One region of the Streptococcus sp. IMAU 99161 genome, then DNA from elsewhere that is predicted to be linked to it. Evidence: predicted binding sites of a transcription regulator. Region 1 holds the regulator's gene; each other region holds the start of a gene.

What was found. The regulator Rex, encoded in region 1, represses fermentation and respiration genes when NADH is low (regulators of the CRP and FNR family bind a similar motif). The targets are predictions, from matches to a motif close to TTGTGAANTANTTCACAA.
Region 2: the regulator Rex is predicted to act here: its motif matches at 1,960-1,977, upstream of adhE (bifunctional acetaldehyde-CoA/alcohol dehydrogenase).
Region 3: the regulator Rex is predicted to act here: its motif matches at 1,319-1,336, upstream of HA044_RS05125 (formate/nitrite transporter family protein).

The regions. Positions count from the first base shown of each region.
Region 1 is NZ_JAAPAW010000006.1:7,776-11,057, reverse strand. Features, by position in the region: gene HA044_RS02350 (porphobilinogen deaminase) at 134-412, shown strand; gene radC (DNA repair protein RadC) at 466-1,149, shown strand; gene HA044_RS02340 (redox-sensing transcriptional repressor Rex) at 1,354-2,001, opposite strand; gene HA044_RS02335 (DUF4649 family protein) at 2,136-2,354, opposite strand; gene HA044_RS02330 (DUF1831 domain-containing protein) at 2,357-2,704, opposite strand; gene HA044_RS02325 (cysteine desulfurase family protein) at 2,714-3,282, opposite strand, start outside.
Region 2 is NZ_JAAPAW010000008.1:46,901-50,182, forward strand. Features, by position in the region: gene HA044_RS03985 (acyltransferase family protein) at 1-1,308, shown strand, start outside; gene adhE (bifunctional acetaldehyde-CoA/alcohol dehydrogenase) at 2,061-3,282, shown strand, end outside.
Region 3 is NZ_JAAPAW010000010.1:2,028-5,309, reverse strand. Features, by position in the region: gene yihA (ribosome biogenesis GTP-binding protein YihA/YsxC) at 1-348, shown strand, start outside; gene HA044_RS05130 (glucosaminidase domain-containing protein) at 497-1,198, shown strand; gene HA044_RS05125 (formate/nitrite transporter family protein) at 1,358-2,155, shown strand; ribosomal protein L10 leader region at 2,214-2,348, shown strand; gene rplJ (50S ribosomal protein L10) at 2,387-2,890, shown strand; gene rplL (50S ribosomal protein L7/L12) at 2,958-3,282, shown strand, end outside.

The DNA of each region.
Region 1 (3,282 bases):
AGGCTTCTATTTTTATGAATGAAAACTGTAAAAATGTAAGAGACTGGTAACATAATGTAAGAGACTTGTCATACTTCTGTGTGAAATTCAAGGTATAATACTAGGTGGTAAGGCAGGATAAGGAGGAAAAATTGTGACCAAGGATCGGATTTATCATCTCTTACATCATTTTTACAAACTTTTAGTCAATGATTTTCCACGAAATGGTTTAATTACAAAAGGCATTTATGAAGTCGAGCAGCTTTATCAGGCACTAGAGGCGATTCCTCAGCACCAAGAGTATTTGATGCGTTCTGAGATTCAAACATTTTTAAAAGAACTGGAGCAAGTACAGAGCGGATACCAAATTTGGTTTAAGAAAGACCAAGTGCTAGTATTGGATGATTTGAAGCAAGAAATATCTTGTCAGTAAAGAAATACATGATTTTCTCTTTTGATTACGAATTAATAAGTGAGGAGGAAATTATGTACGAAATTTCATTTATTGAACCATCTTTGCTTCCTAGAGAACGTTTGGTCTCAGAGGGAGTTGAGAAGTTAAGTCACCAGGAGCTGGTATCTATTCTACTGAGGACTGGAAATAAACAAAAAAGTGTCTATGAGATTGCCCAAAACCTCTTGACGTCTGTGAATAGTTTAAAAGAGCTGGGGAATTTGACCTTAGAAGAGTTGCAGGAAATCTCAGGAATTGGTCGTGTCAAGGCAATTGAACTGCAAGCGGTTATCGAGTTAGGAAGACGGATTCACAAAGATCAGTTGATGAGTTCAGAACAGATCATGAGCAGTCAAAAATTGGCCCATAAAATTCAACAGGAAATTGGCCATAAGAAGCAGGAGCATCTAGTAGCACTCTATTTGAATACACAAAATGAGATTATTCACCAACAGACTATCTTTATCGGAACGGTCAATCGTAGTATCGCAGAACCGCGCGAAATTCTCCACTATGCCTTAAAGCATATGGCTACCTCTATCATTCTAGCTCACAATCATCCATCTGGTGCAGTATTTCCGAGTAAAAATGATGATGAGGTCACCAATCGTGTCATAGAAGCCTGTGATGTGATGGGTTTAACCTTGTTGGATCATTTGATTGTTTCGGAAGATAACTATTACAGTTACCGTGAAGAGACTGATCTCTTAGTATAAAAAAAGGCTGGGACAAAAGTCCTAGCCTCTTAATTTTCTTTGGATTGTAGAGCAAGACGCAGTGGTTGAGTGGGCTGCTCTACTACGCGGATTTCATCAGCTTTTACAGCCCTACTCAACTGTGCGGAGGTGGGATGACGAAATCGAATTCTAACGAATTACCGATTTCTGTCCCACACTCTTTTTTTACTAAAGCTGTTCTTGTTATTCTTCGTTTTTTCTCATGAAATAAAGAAGGGTTTGCAACTCACTGGTTAGGTCCACATATTGAACGACAACACTTTTTGGGAGGGATAAATGAACCGGTGAAAAGCTTAAAATACCCTTGATACCAGCATCGACAAGGAGGCTTGCCACTTCTTGCGCCTTGACACTAGGAACGGTCAAAATAGCTGTCTGGATTCCTTCTTGTTTTAATTTTTCTTTGATTGAAGAAATTCCGTAAATGGGAATTCCATCCTTACTTTTGGTATCAACCAGTTCGTGGTCATCTACATCAAAAGCCATGACAATTTTCATTTTGTTTCGCTCGTGGAAGCGGTAGTTAAGAAGCGCACTTCCCATATTGCCGATCCCAACAATGGCTACGTTGGTAATCGCATTATCATTTAAAAGATCTGCAAAAAAGTTCATTAGCTTTTTAACATCATATCCGAAGCCCCGTCTTCCCAATTCGCCAAAATAAGAGAAGTCTCGACGAACTGTCGCTGAGTCAATTCCGATAGCATCTGCGATTTGCTTGGAATTAGCTTTCTCTATTTTTTCGGAGTTGAAGCGCTTGAAAATGCGGTAATAAAGGGATAAGCGTTTTGCTGTTGCGCGTGGAATTGGTGTATTTTTATCATGTTTCACAATATCACAACCTTTCCCCTTTATTGTATAGGAAGATTGTGAAAAAATCAACTATCTAAACCGATTTTTCTCTATTTTTTTACCAAAAGAAAACAGTTACTACAAACAAAGAATTTTCTGTTTGTAGCAACTGTTTAGGCTCTTTCGTCTTGTTCAATCTTCTTTAGAAAGTTGTAGAGGCCGTCTATTTTTCCAGTATAAGGAAGTCTTTTTCCCTTGTAGTGAATGGACGTAACGTTGTAGGTGTCCGGAAGGGTCACACAGCCTGAAAAATCAAGAATACAGGCTGCAAGATCGGTGTAAGTAGTGGTACGTTCCACTTGATAAGCATCTATATAAGTTAAAGTAACCATTTTTAAACCTCGATTTTATCGAAAATTTCTCTTTCAACGAGACTATCCATTAAGAAATAAAATTTTTGTTGGATGATGTCATTTTTTGAATCTTTAAAGATGTTGACTAGGCGAAGCCCAGACTTATCAGTGATGTTAATTTTGAAGCCTGAGAGGTCTTTATTAAAAATGATTTTGAGTAAAAATCCATCACCGCTGTTGGGGACAGCCTCAAGTAAACGATTTAATTCGAAATTACCGACTTTTGTGACAGCAAAAGTGTTGTCGCGAAGGGTGTATTTCTTTACATTGGGATGAAGACGATAGGTATATTTACAGTCTTTTAATGAAACAGTAGTTCCAAATGCCATATTGTTCTCCTATGATAAAATTTCTTTAAGACTTGCGAGGAAGGTTTGAACTTCCTCAGTGGTATTGAGTTCTGAAAAACTAATCCTCAGGGATTCTTTTAGACGAGGACTATCAGCGCCATAGAGGGCTTCTAAAACATGGCTGGGTTGTACGGTCCCAGCAGTGCAAGCAGAACCAGTGGATACAGAGATACCCGCTAGATCCAGTCGCATGAGTAAGATGTCATTTTGCACACCTGGAAAGCCAAGGTTCCATACAAAGGGAAGGTGGTCATCACAAGCGTTTACGTAGTAGTCGTAGGTTGCTAAACCATTGACTAGTTCTTGTCCGAGTTTTTGAACCTGGCGGAAGTTTTCTTCTTGATGAAGACTAGCCTGATGAAGTGCCTCAGCCATTCCGACGATGGAAATAAGATTTTCGGTGCTGGCTCTCATTTTATTCTCTTGATCGCCACCGTGTAACAGTTGATCAAAATCTGGAGTCGCTGCATAAAGAAAACCGACCCCCTTTGGTCCATGAAACTTATGAGCTGAAGCACTGAGGAAATCGATTCCCAGCTCTTCAGGATAGACAGGGA
Region 2 (3,282 bases), on a different contig from region 1:
ATGCTCTTTTTGGCCTCTAGTGGACTCTTTCTCTTTACCTTCTTGTCCATGTTTATACGAGCCTTTTTAACAGCAAACTTTTCAACAATTTACTTCTCTAGCTTCACCCACATTTTCCCCTTCTTTGTGGGATCTTGCTTAGCAACGGTGACAGGGATTGTCAATGTGAGCCCGAACTTCACTAAGCTGGTGCAATCTTGGAATATGAAAAAGACGGTATCAGTCTTGGGAGGAAGCTTTGCCTTCTTATTCGTGCTGAGTCTTTTCTTGCCATTTGATAGCTTGTGGACCTATCTCTTTGGATTTTTAGCTGCAACCATTGCTGCTGCGGCCATGATTCTTGCAGCTCGTATTCTTCATGAAAAGACGCCTGATAAAAAAGAACCGGCTATCCTTAATTTCTTTGCGGATACTAGTTATGGTGTTTACCTCTTTCACTGGCCTTTCTTCATCATCTTCTCTCAACATTTGGGAACCATGATGGCAGCGATTGTCACCACCATCTTGTCTTTGACCTTGACAGCTCTTTCCTTCTACGTCTTAGAGCCTACGATTGCAGGAAAGAAACCACGCGTCTTTGGCATGAAGATGGATCTCAGCTTTTTGACCAAACCGGTCTTTTATCTCATGATCCCATTGGCCATACTGATGGTTGGGATTTCAGCTTTTGCGCCAACGGTTGGAGCCTTCGATGAGAGTTTGGTTGCCAGCGGGCTCAATCAAGCCGATAATAAAATGCAGGTCACACGGACCCAGGTGGACAATGCGACGGCGACAGATTACAACGTTTCAAATGGGGTGACCATGATCGGAGATTCGGTCAATTTGCGGGCACAAAATTATCTAATAAAAGCGATCCCTGGCATCCAGATTGATGCGGTAGTGAGCCGTCAGTTGGAAAATGGGATGAAGGTCTTTGAAACAGATATCTCCAATAAAGTACTCCTGAAAAATGTTGTCATTGCCCTCGGAACCAATACAGTTAGCAACTACAAACAACTGCTAGATCAGTATGTTAAAAAGTTGCCAAAAGGTCGTCGCTTGATTTTAGTGACACCATACGATGGACGGTATGCGAGTGATCAGTCAAGTGAGTCGGTCCAAACCCGTCTCTATGAGTTGGAATTGGCTAAGAAATATGACTTTATCACCATTGCAGACTGGTATCAAGTAGCCGTGGAAAATCCAAATATTTGGGTGGGAACAGACTCTGTACACTTTAATATGGAAACCAATGGTGGGGAGCTCTACGCTCAGACAGTCAAAGAAGCCCTTGACAAAGCTGAAAAAGGCCCTGTTAAGAAGTAGTCTAGATTTTTGGAAAAAGAAAGACAAATTCATATTAAAAACTTTCCTTAGGTGAGTACGGACGTCAGCGAACTTCAAAGAAGTTCCATGACTAAATTAAGATACAAAGGGCGTCTGCGGATAAAGTCAAAATAGGAAGTTTGACGTAGAATCTTTCGATTCTAGGAGAACTTATCTTTTTGACACAATCCGCAGCCCGTGTTCAATTTATTTTGAGCCCCTTCGCTCTTTAATTTCTGGGCTCAGGCTAAAACAGTTTCCCAAACTGTTTTACTCTCAATAATTCCGAGTGCCTGAAACTGTATTGTTTCAGGCACTTTTCTCACATCGGAAAGTTTCGGTATTTTCTTGATTCATTCTTAAAATTAGGACTCATCTTTATTTTTTACAAAAGTAGTTTGTCTACCTTCTAAAGCAACTTTATACTTGCAAAAGGTTGCTTTTTTTAGTAAGATAAAGAAAACGCTTACAAAAACGGAGTGAAAATCTCTCTTTGTGAAGAAAAAGTTTTTTAAAAATTTATTTCACAAAGTGTGGGTTTCAAAACCCCCTATCAAAGGAGTTTGAAAAAAGATTCACAAAATTAGAAAAAATCTTTGTGAAAATTGCTTGGAAGTGTTTACAAAAAGCTCAAAATAGAGTAGAATAATATTGTGAAATAATTAACAAAAGAAAGAATGGGTAAAAGGTTTGAGTGTTTACTGAAAACATGAAAACAACTTTCTTTTGAACAATTCGGAGGAAACCATCAAATGGCTGATAAAAAATCACTTACCCCTGAAGAAAAGAAACTCGCCGCTGAAAAGCACGTTGACGAGTTGGTCCAAAAGGGCCTTGTTGCATTAGAAGAAATGCGTAAATTAACGCAAGAGCAAGTGGACTATATCGTTGCAAAAGCATCTGTAGCAGCTCTTGATGCCCACGGAGAATTAGCCCTTCATGCATATGAAGAAACCGGTCGTGGTGTCTTTGAAGATAAGGCAACTAAGAACTTGTTTGCCTGCGAACATGTGGTCAACAACATGCGTCATACGAAAACAGTTGGCATCATCGATGACGATGATGTGACAGGCTTGACCTTGATTGCAGAACCAGTCGGCGTGATCTGTGGGATCACTCCAACCACTAACCCAACTTCTACAGCGATCTTCAAAGCCTTGATCTCATTGAAGACTCGTAACCCAATCATCTTTGCCTTCCACCCATCTGCTCAAGAATCTTCTGCTCATGCAGCTCAAATTGTACGGGATGCAGCGATCAAAGCAGGAGCACCTGAAAACTGTGTGCAATGGATCACGCAACCATCTATGGAAGCAACCAGTGCGCTGATGAACCACGAAGGAATTGCGACTATCCTTGCGACAGGTGGGAATGCCATGGTGAAAGCTGCCTATTCTTGCGGGAAACCAGCTCTTGGGGTAGGTGCTGGAAACGTACCTGCTTATGTTGAAAAAACAGCCAACATCCGTCAAGCAGCCCACGATATCGTCATGTCTAAATCATTTGACAACGGAATGGTTTGTGCATCTGAACAAGCGGTCATCATCGATAAAGAAATCTACGATGAGTTTGTAGAAGAATTCAAATCTTACCACACTTACTTTGTCAACAAAAAAGAAAAAGCCCTCCTTGAAGAGTTCTGCTTCGGTGTCAAAGCCAACAGCAAGAACTGTGCGGGTGCAAAATTGAATGCGGACATCGTTGGGAAACCAGCAGCATGGATCGCTGAACAAGCTGGCTTCTCTGTCCCAGAAGGTACCAATATCCTTGCTGCAGAAGTGAAAGAAGTTGGTCCAAAAGAACCATTGACTCGTGAAAAATTGTCTCCAGTCATCGCTGTTTTGAAAGCAGACAGCCGTGAAGATGGAATTGACAAAGCTCGTCAAATGGTTGAATTCAACGGTCTGGGTCACTCTGCTGCCATCCATACTGCAGATGCTGATCTGGCTAAAGAATTTGGGAAAGCAGTCAAAG
Region 3 (3,282 bases), on a different contig from region 1:
GTCTCTAAAAAAGAGCGGGAGAAGTGGGGACGCATGATTGAAGAGTACTTGACTAGTCGTGAAAACTTAAAAGCAGTTGTTAGTCTGGTTGACTTTCGACACGAACCATCTGCAGATGATGTTCAGATGTATGAATTCTTGAAATACTACGAAATTCCCGTCATTCTTGTTGCGACTAAGGCGGATAAGATCCCACGAGGAAAATGGAACAAACACGAGTCGATGATTAAGAAAAAACTAGACTTTGACACGTCAGATAGTTTCATTATCTTTTCTTCCGTTACAAAAGAAGGACTAGAGAAGTCATGGGATGAAATTCTAGATCATGCTTTTTACGAAATAAATTGAAATGACATGAAAATGTCATTTTTGTTTTGGATTTATCTCGGAATTGTAATACAAGTGTAATATAAGTGTCTTTGTTTTATTCTATTTATATGGTATAATCGTTTTAAAGATAAAAGATGATAAAAAATATTTGGAGATAAATAGAATTATGAAAATAAAAATTCGGAATAAAACGAAATTATTAGGGTTCGTCGTTTCCGTTGTGGCAGTTGGGACGTTTGCTGCAGCGATGAGCGAACATGTGACCTCCGTTGGAGCAAATGATGGAACTTATCAAGCCTACCAAGATCCAACTGAAGCATTTATCTCACAAATCGGAGAATCTGCTCGCCAACTTGGTCAGGAAAATGACCTATATGCATCTGTAATGATTGCACAAGCGATTCTTGAAAGTGGTTCAGGTCAGTCTGGTTTGGCTTCTTACCCTCATTACAATCTTTTCGGGATTAAAGGTAGCTATGCTGGTCAATCAGCAGTAATGCAAACATTAGAAGATGACGGCTCAGGTAACATGTATACCATTAATGATGCCTTCCGTTCTTATCCAAGCTACTATGAATCACTGCAAGATTATGTAGCAGTTTTAAAACAAGGACACTTTGCAGGTGCTTGGAAGAGCAATACATCTAGCTATCAAGATGCAACCGCTGCTTTGACAGGCGTCTATGCAACTGATACAAGCTATAATGCAAAATTAAACCATATTATTGAGGCATACAATTTAACACAGTATGATTCACCAAATGTTCAAGGCGGAGTTACAGGAACTGTATACAATCCATATCGTCAACAATTTACATCTCAAGAAATTTTGAATTTGGATATCGCTTGGGCAAACCGTTTACGCTAATTCCTAAGAGAGAGGCTGATTTAGCCTCTTCTTTTTATTGTTAAAACGAATTAAAACGTATTTCTGCCGATAGCCGATTTTTAACTCTGAAAACCTTTTCAAAATTTTATCTCTATGATATAATGATTTTATTCACAATCTGAATATAAGGAGATGTTTATGACTGAATCTAATTTCGCTCAGAAGATTGGTGCTGCTTGCAATAAGAAAGAAGATCTTTACAAGAAGTCCAAGACCCGTTATGTTGTTCGCTCCATGTTTGCGGGTGGTTTTCTTACTTTAAGCACTGCTGTAGGAGCTGTAGCCGCAGACCTCTTAAATACTTTTTTACCAGGTTCGGGGAGATTTTTATTTCCATTTATCTTTGCTTGGGGTCTTGTTTATCTTCTCTTCTTAAATACAGAATTGACCACTTCCAATATGATGTATTTAACATCAGGGACTTATCTAAAGAAAATTAACTGGAAAAAAGCTTTGGAAATTCTTTTATACTGTACATTCTTTAATTTAGTCGGTGCCTTACTCGTTGCTTTTCTGTTTAATCAGACAACGGCTTTTGCTCATGTAGACCCAAAAGGTTTCCTTGCGACAGTTGCTGAAAATAAACTGCAACGGACCAATCAAGTGGTTTTCTTTGAAGGGATTATCGCAAATATCTTTGTAAACATTGCCATTCTTTCCTATTTGTACTTTAAGGATGAAACAGCAAAAGTCCTATTAGCCTTGTCAGCTATCTATATGTTTGTCTTTATGACCAATGAACACTTGGCAGCCAATTTTGCTTCTTTCTCTCTATTAGGCTTTAATCCGGTATCCAGTCAATTGCCACATTATGAATTGTTTAATATTCTCCGGCATTACGGTGTGACCTTTGTGGCCAACTGGGTTGGAGGTGGAGTATTGATGGGATTAGCATATGCTTGGCTGAATAATATCAAAAGTCTCTACAACGATTAAAAATAAAAAAAGTTTGCAAAAGTACTTGCATTCTTTTTTTTTATGTGGTAAACTAACTAATGGTTTGAAAAAACTGCCTAAGACAGTAGGGGAGCTCGACTCATAAGAATCCTACCGAGGACAAAACGTATCCATTATATGAAGCGTATTGTACTTTCGTGTCTAGGTTTGGGCGCGTTTTTCTTTTGGAAAAATTCCCCAAGCAAAATAATTACGGAGGTGAACACACTAATGAGTAGTGAAGCAATTATTGCTAAGAAAGCGGAATTAGTAGACGTAGTAGCTGAAAAAATGAAAGCTGCCGTTTCTATCGTTGTTGTAGATTCTCGTGGTTTGACAGTTGAACAAGATACTGTTCTTCGTCGCAACCTTCGCGAAAGCGAAGTTGAGTTCAAAGTGATTAAAAACTCAATCTTGCGTCGTGCTGCTGAAAAAGCTGGTCTTGAAGAATTGGCATCATCATTTGTTGGACCATCTGCAGTTGCATTTTCACATGAAGATGTAGTTGCACCAGCGAAGATCTTGAACGACTTTGCTAAAGACGCTGACGCACTTGAAATCAAAGGTGGTGCCATTGAAGGTGCTGTCGCATCTAAAGAAGAAATTATTGCACTTGCGAGTCTTCCAAGTCGCGAAGGACTTCTTTCTATGCTCCTTTCTGTACTTCAAGCGCCAGTGCGCAACGTTGCTCTTGCAGTCAAAGCGGTTGCAGACAACAAAGAAGACGCAGCTTAATCTGCGCAGCGTAGCCTAGCTACAAAAAACTATTATAAAATTAAAAACTTATTTGGAGGAAATAACAATGGCATTGAACATTGAAAACATTATTGCTGAAATTAAAGAAGCTTCAATCCTTGAATTGAACGACCTTGTAAAAGCTATCGAAGAAGAATTTGGTGTAACTGCAGCTGCTCCTGTAGCTGTAGCTGCTGCTGGTGGTGCTGACGCAGGTGCTGCTAAAGATTCATTCGACATCGAATTGACAGCTGCTGGTGACAAAAAAGTTGGCGTTATCAAAGTTGTACGTGAAATCACAGGTCTTGGACTTAAAGAAGCTAAAGAACTTGTTGATGGTGCACCAGGTGTCATCAAAGAAGGTGTTCCAGCTGCTGAAGCTGAAGAACTTA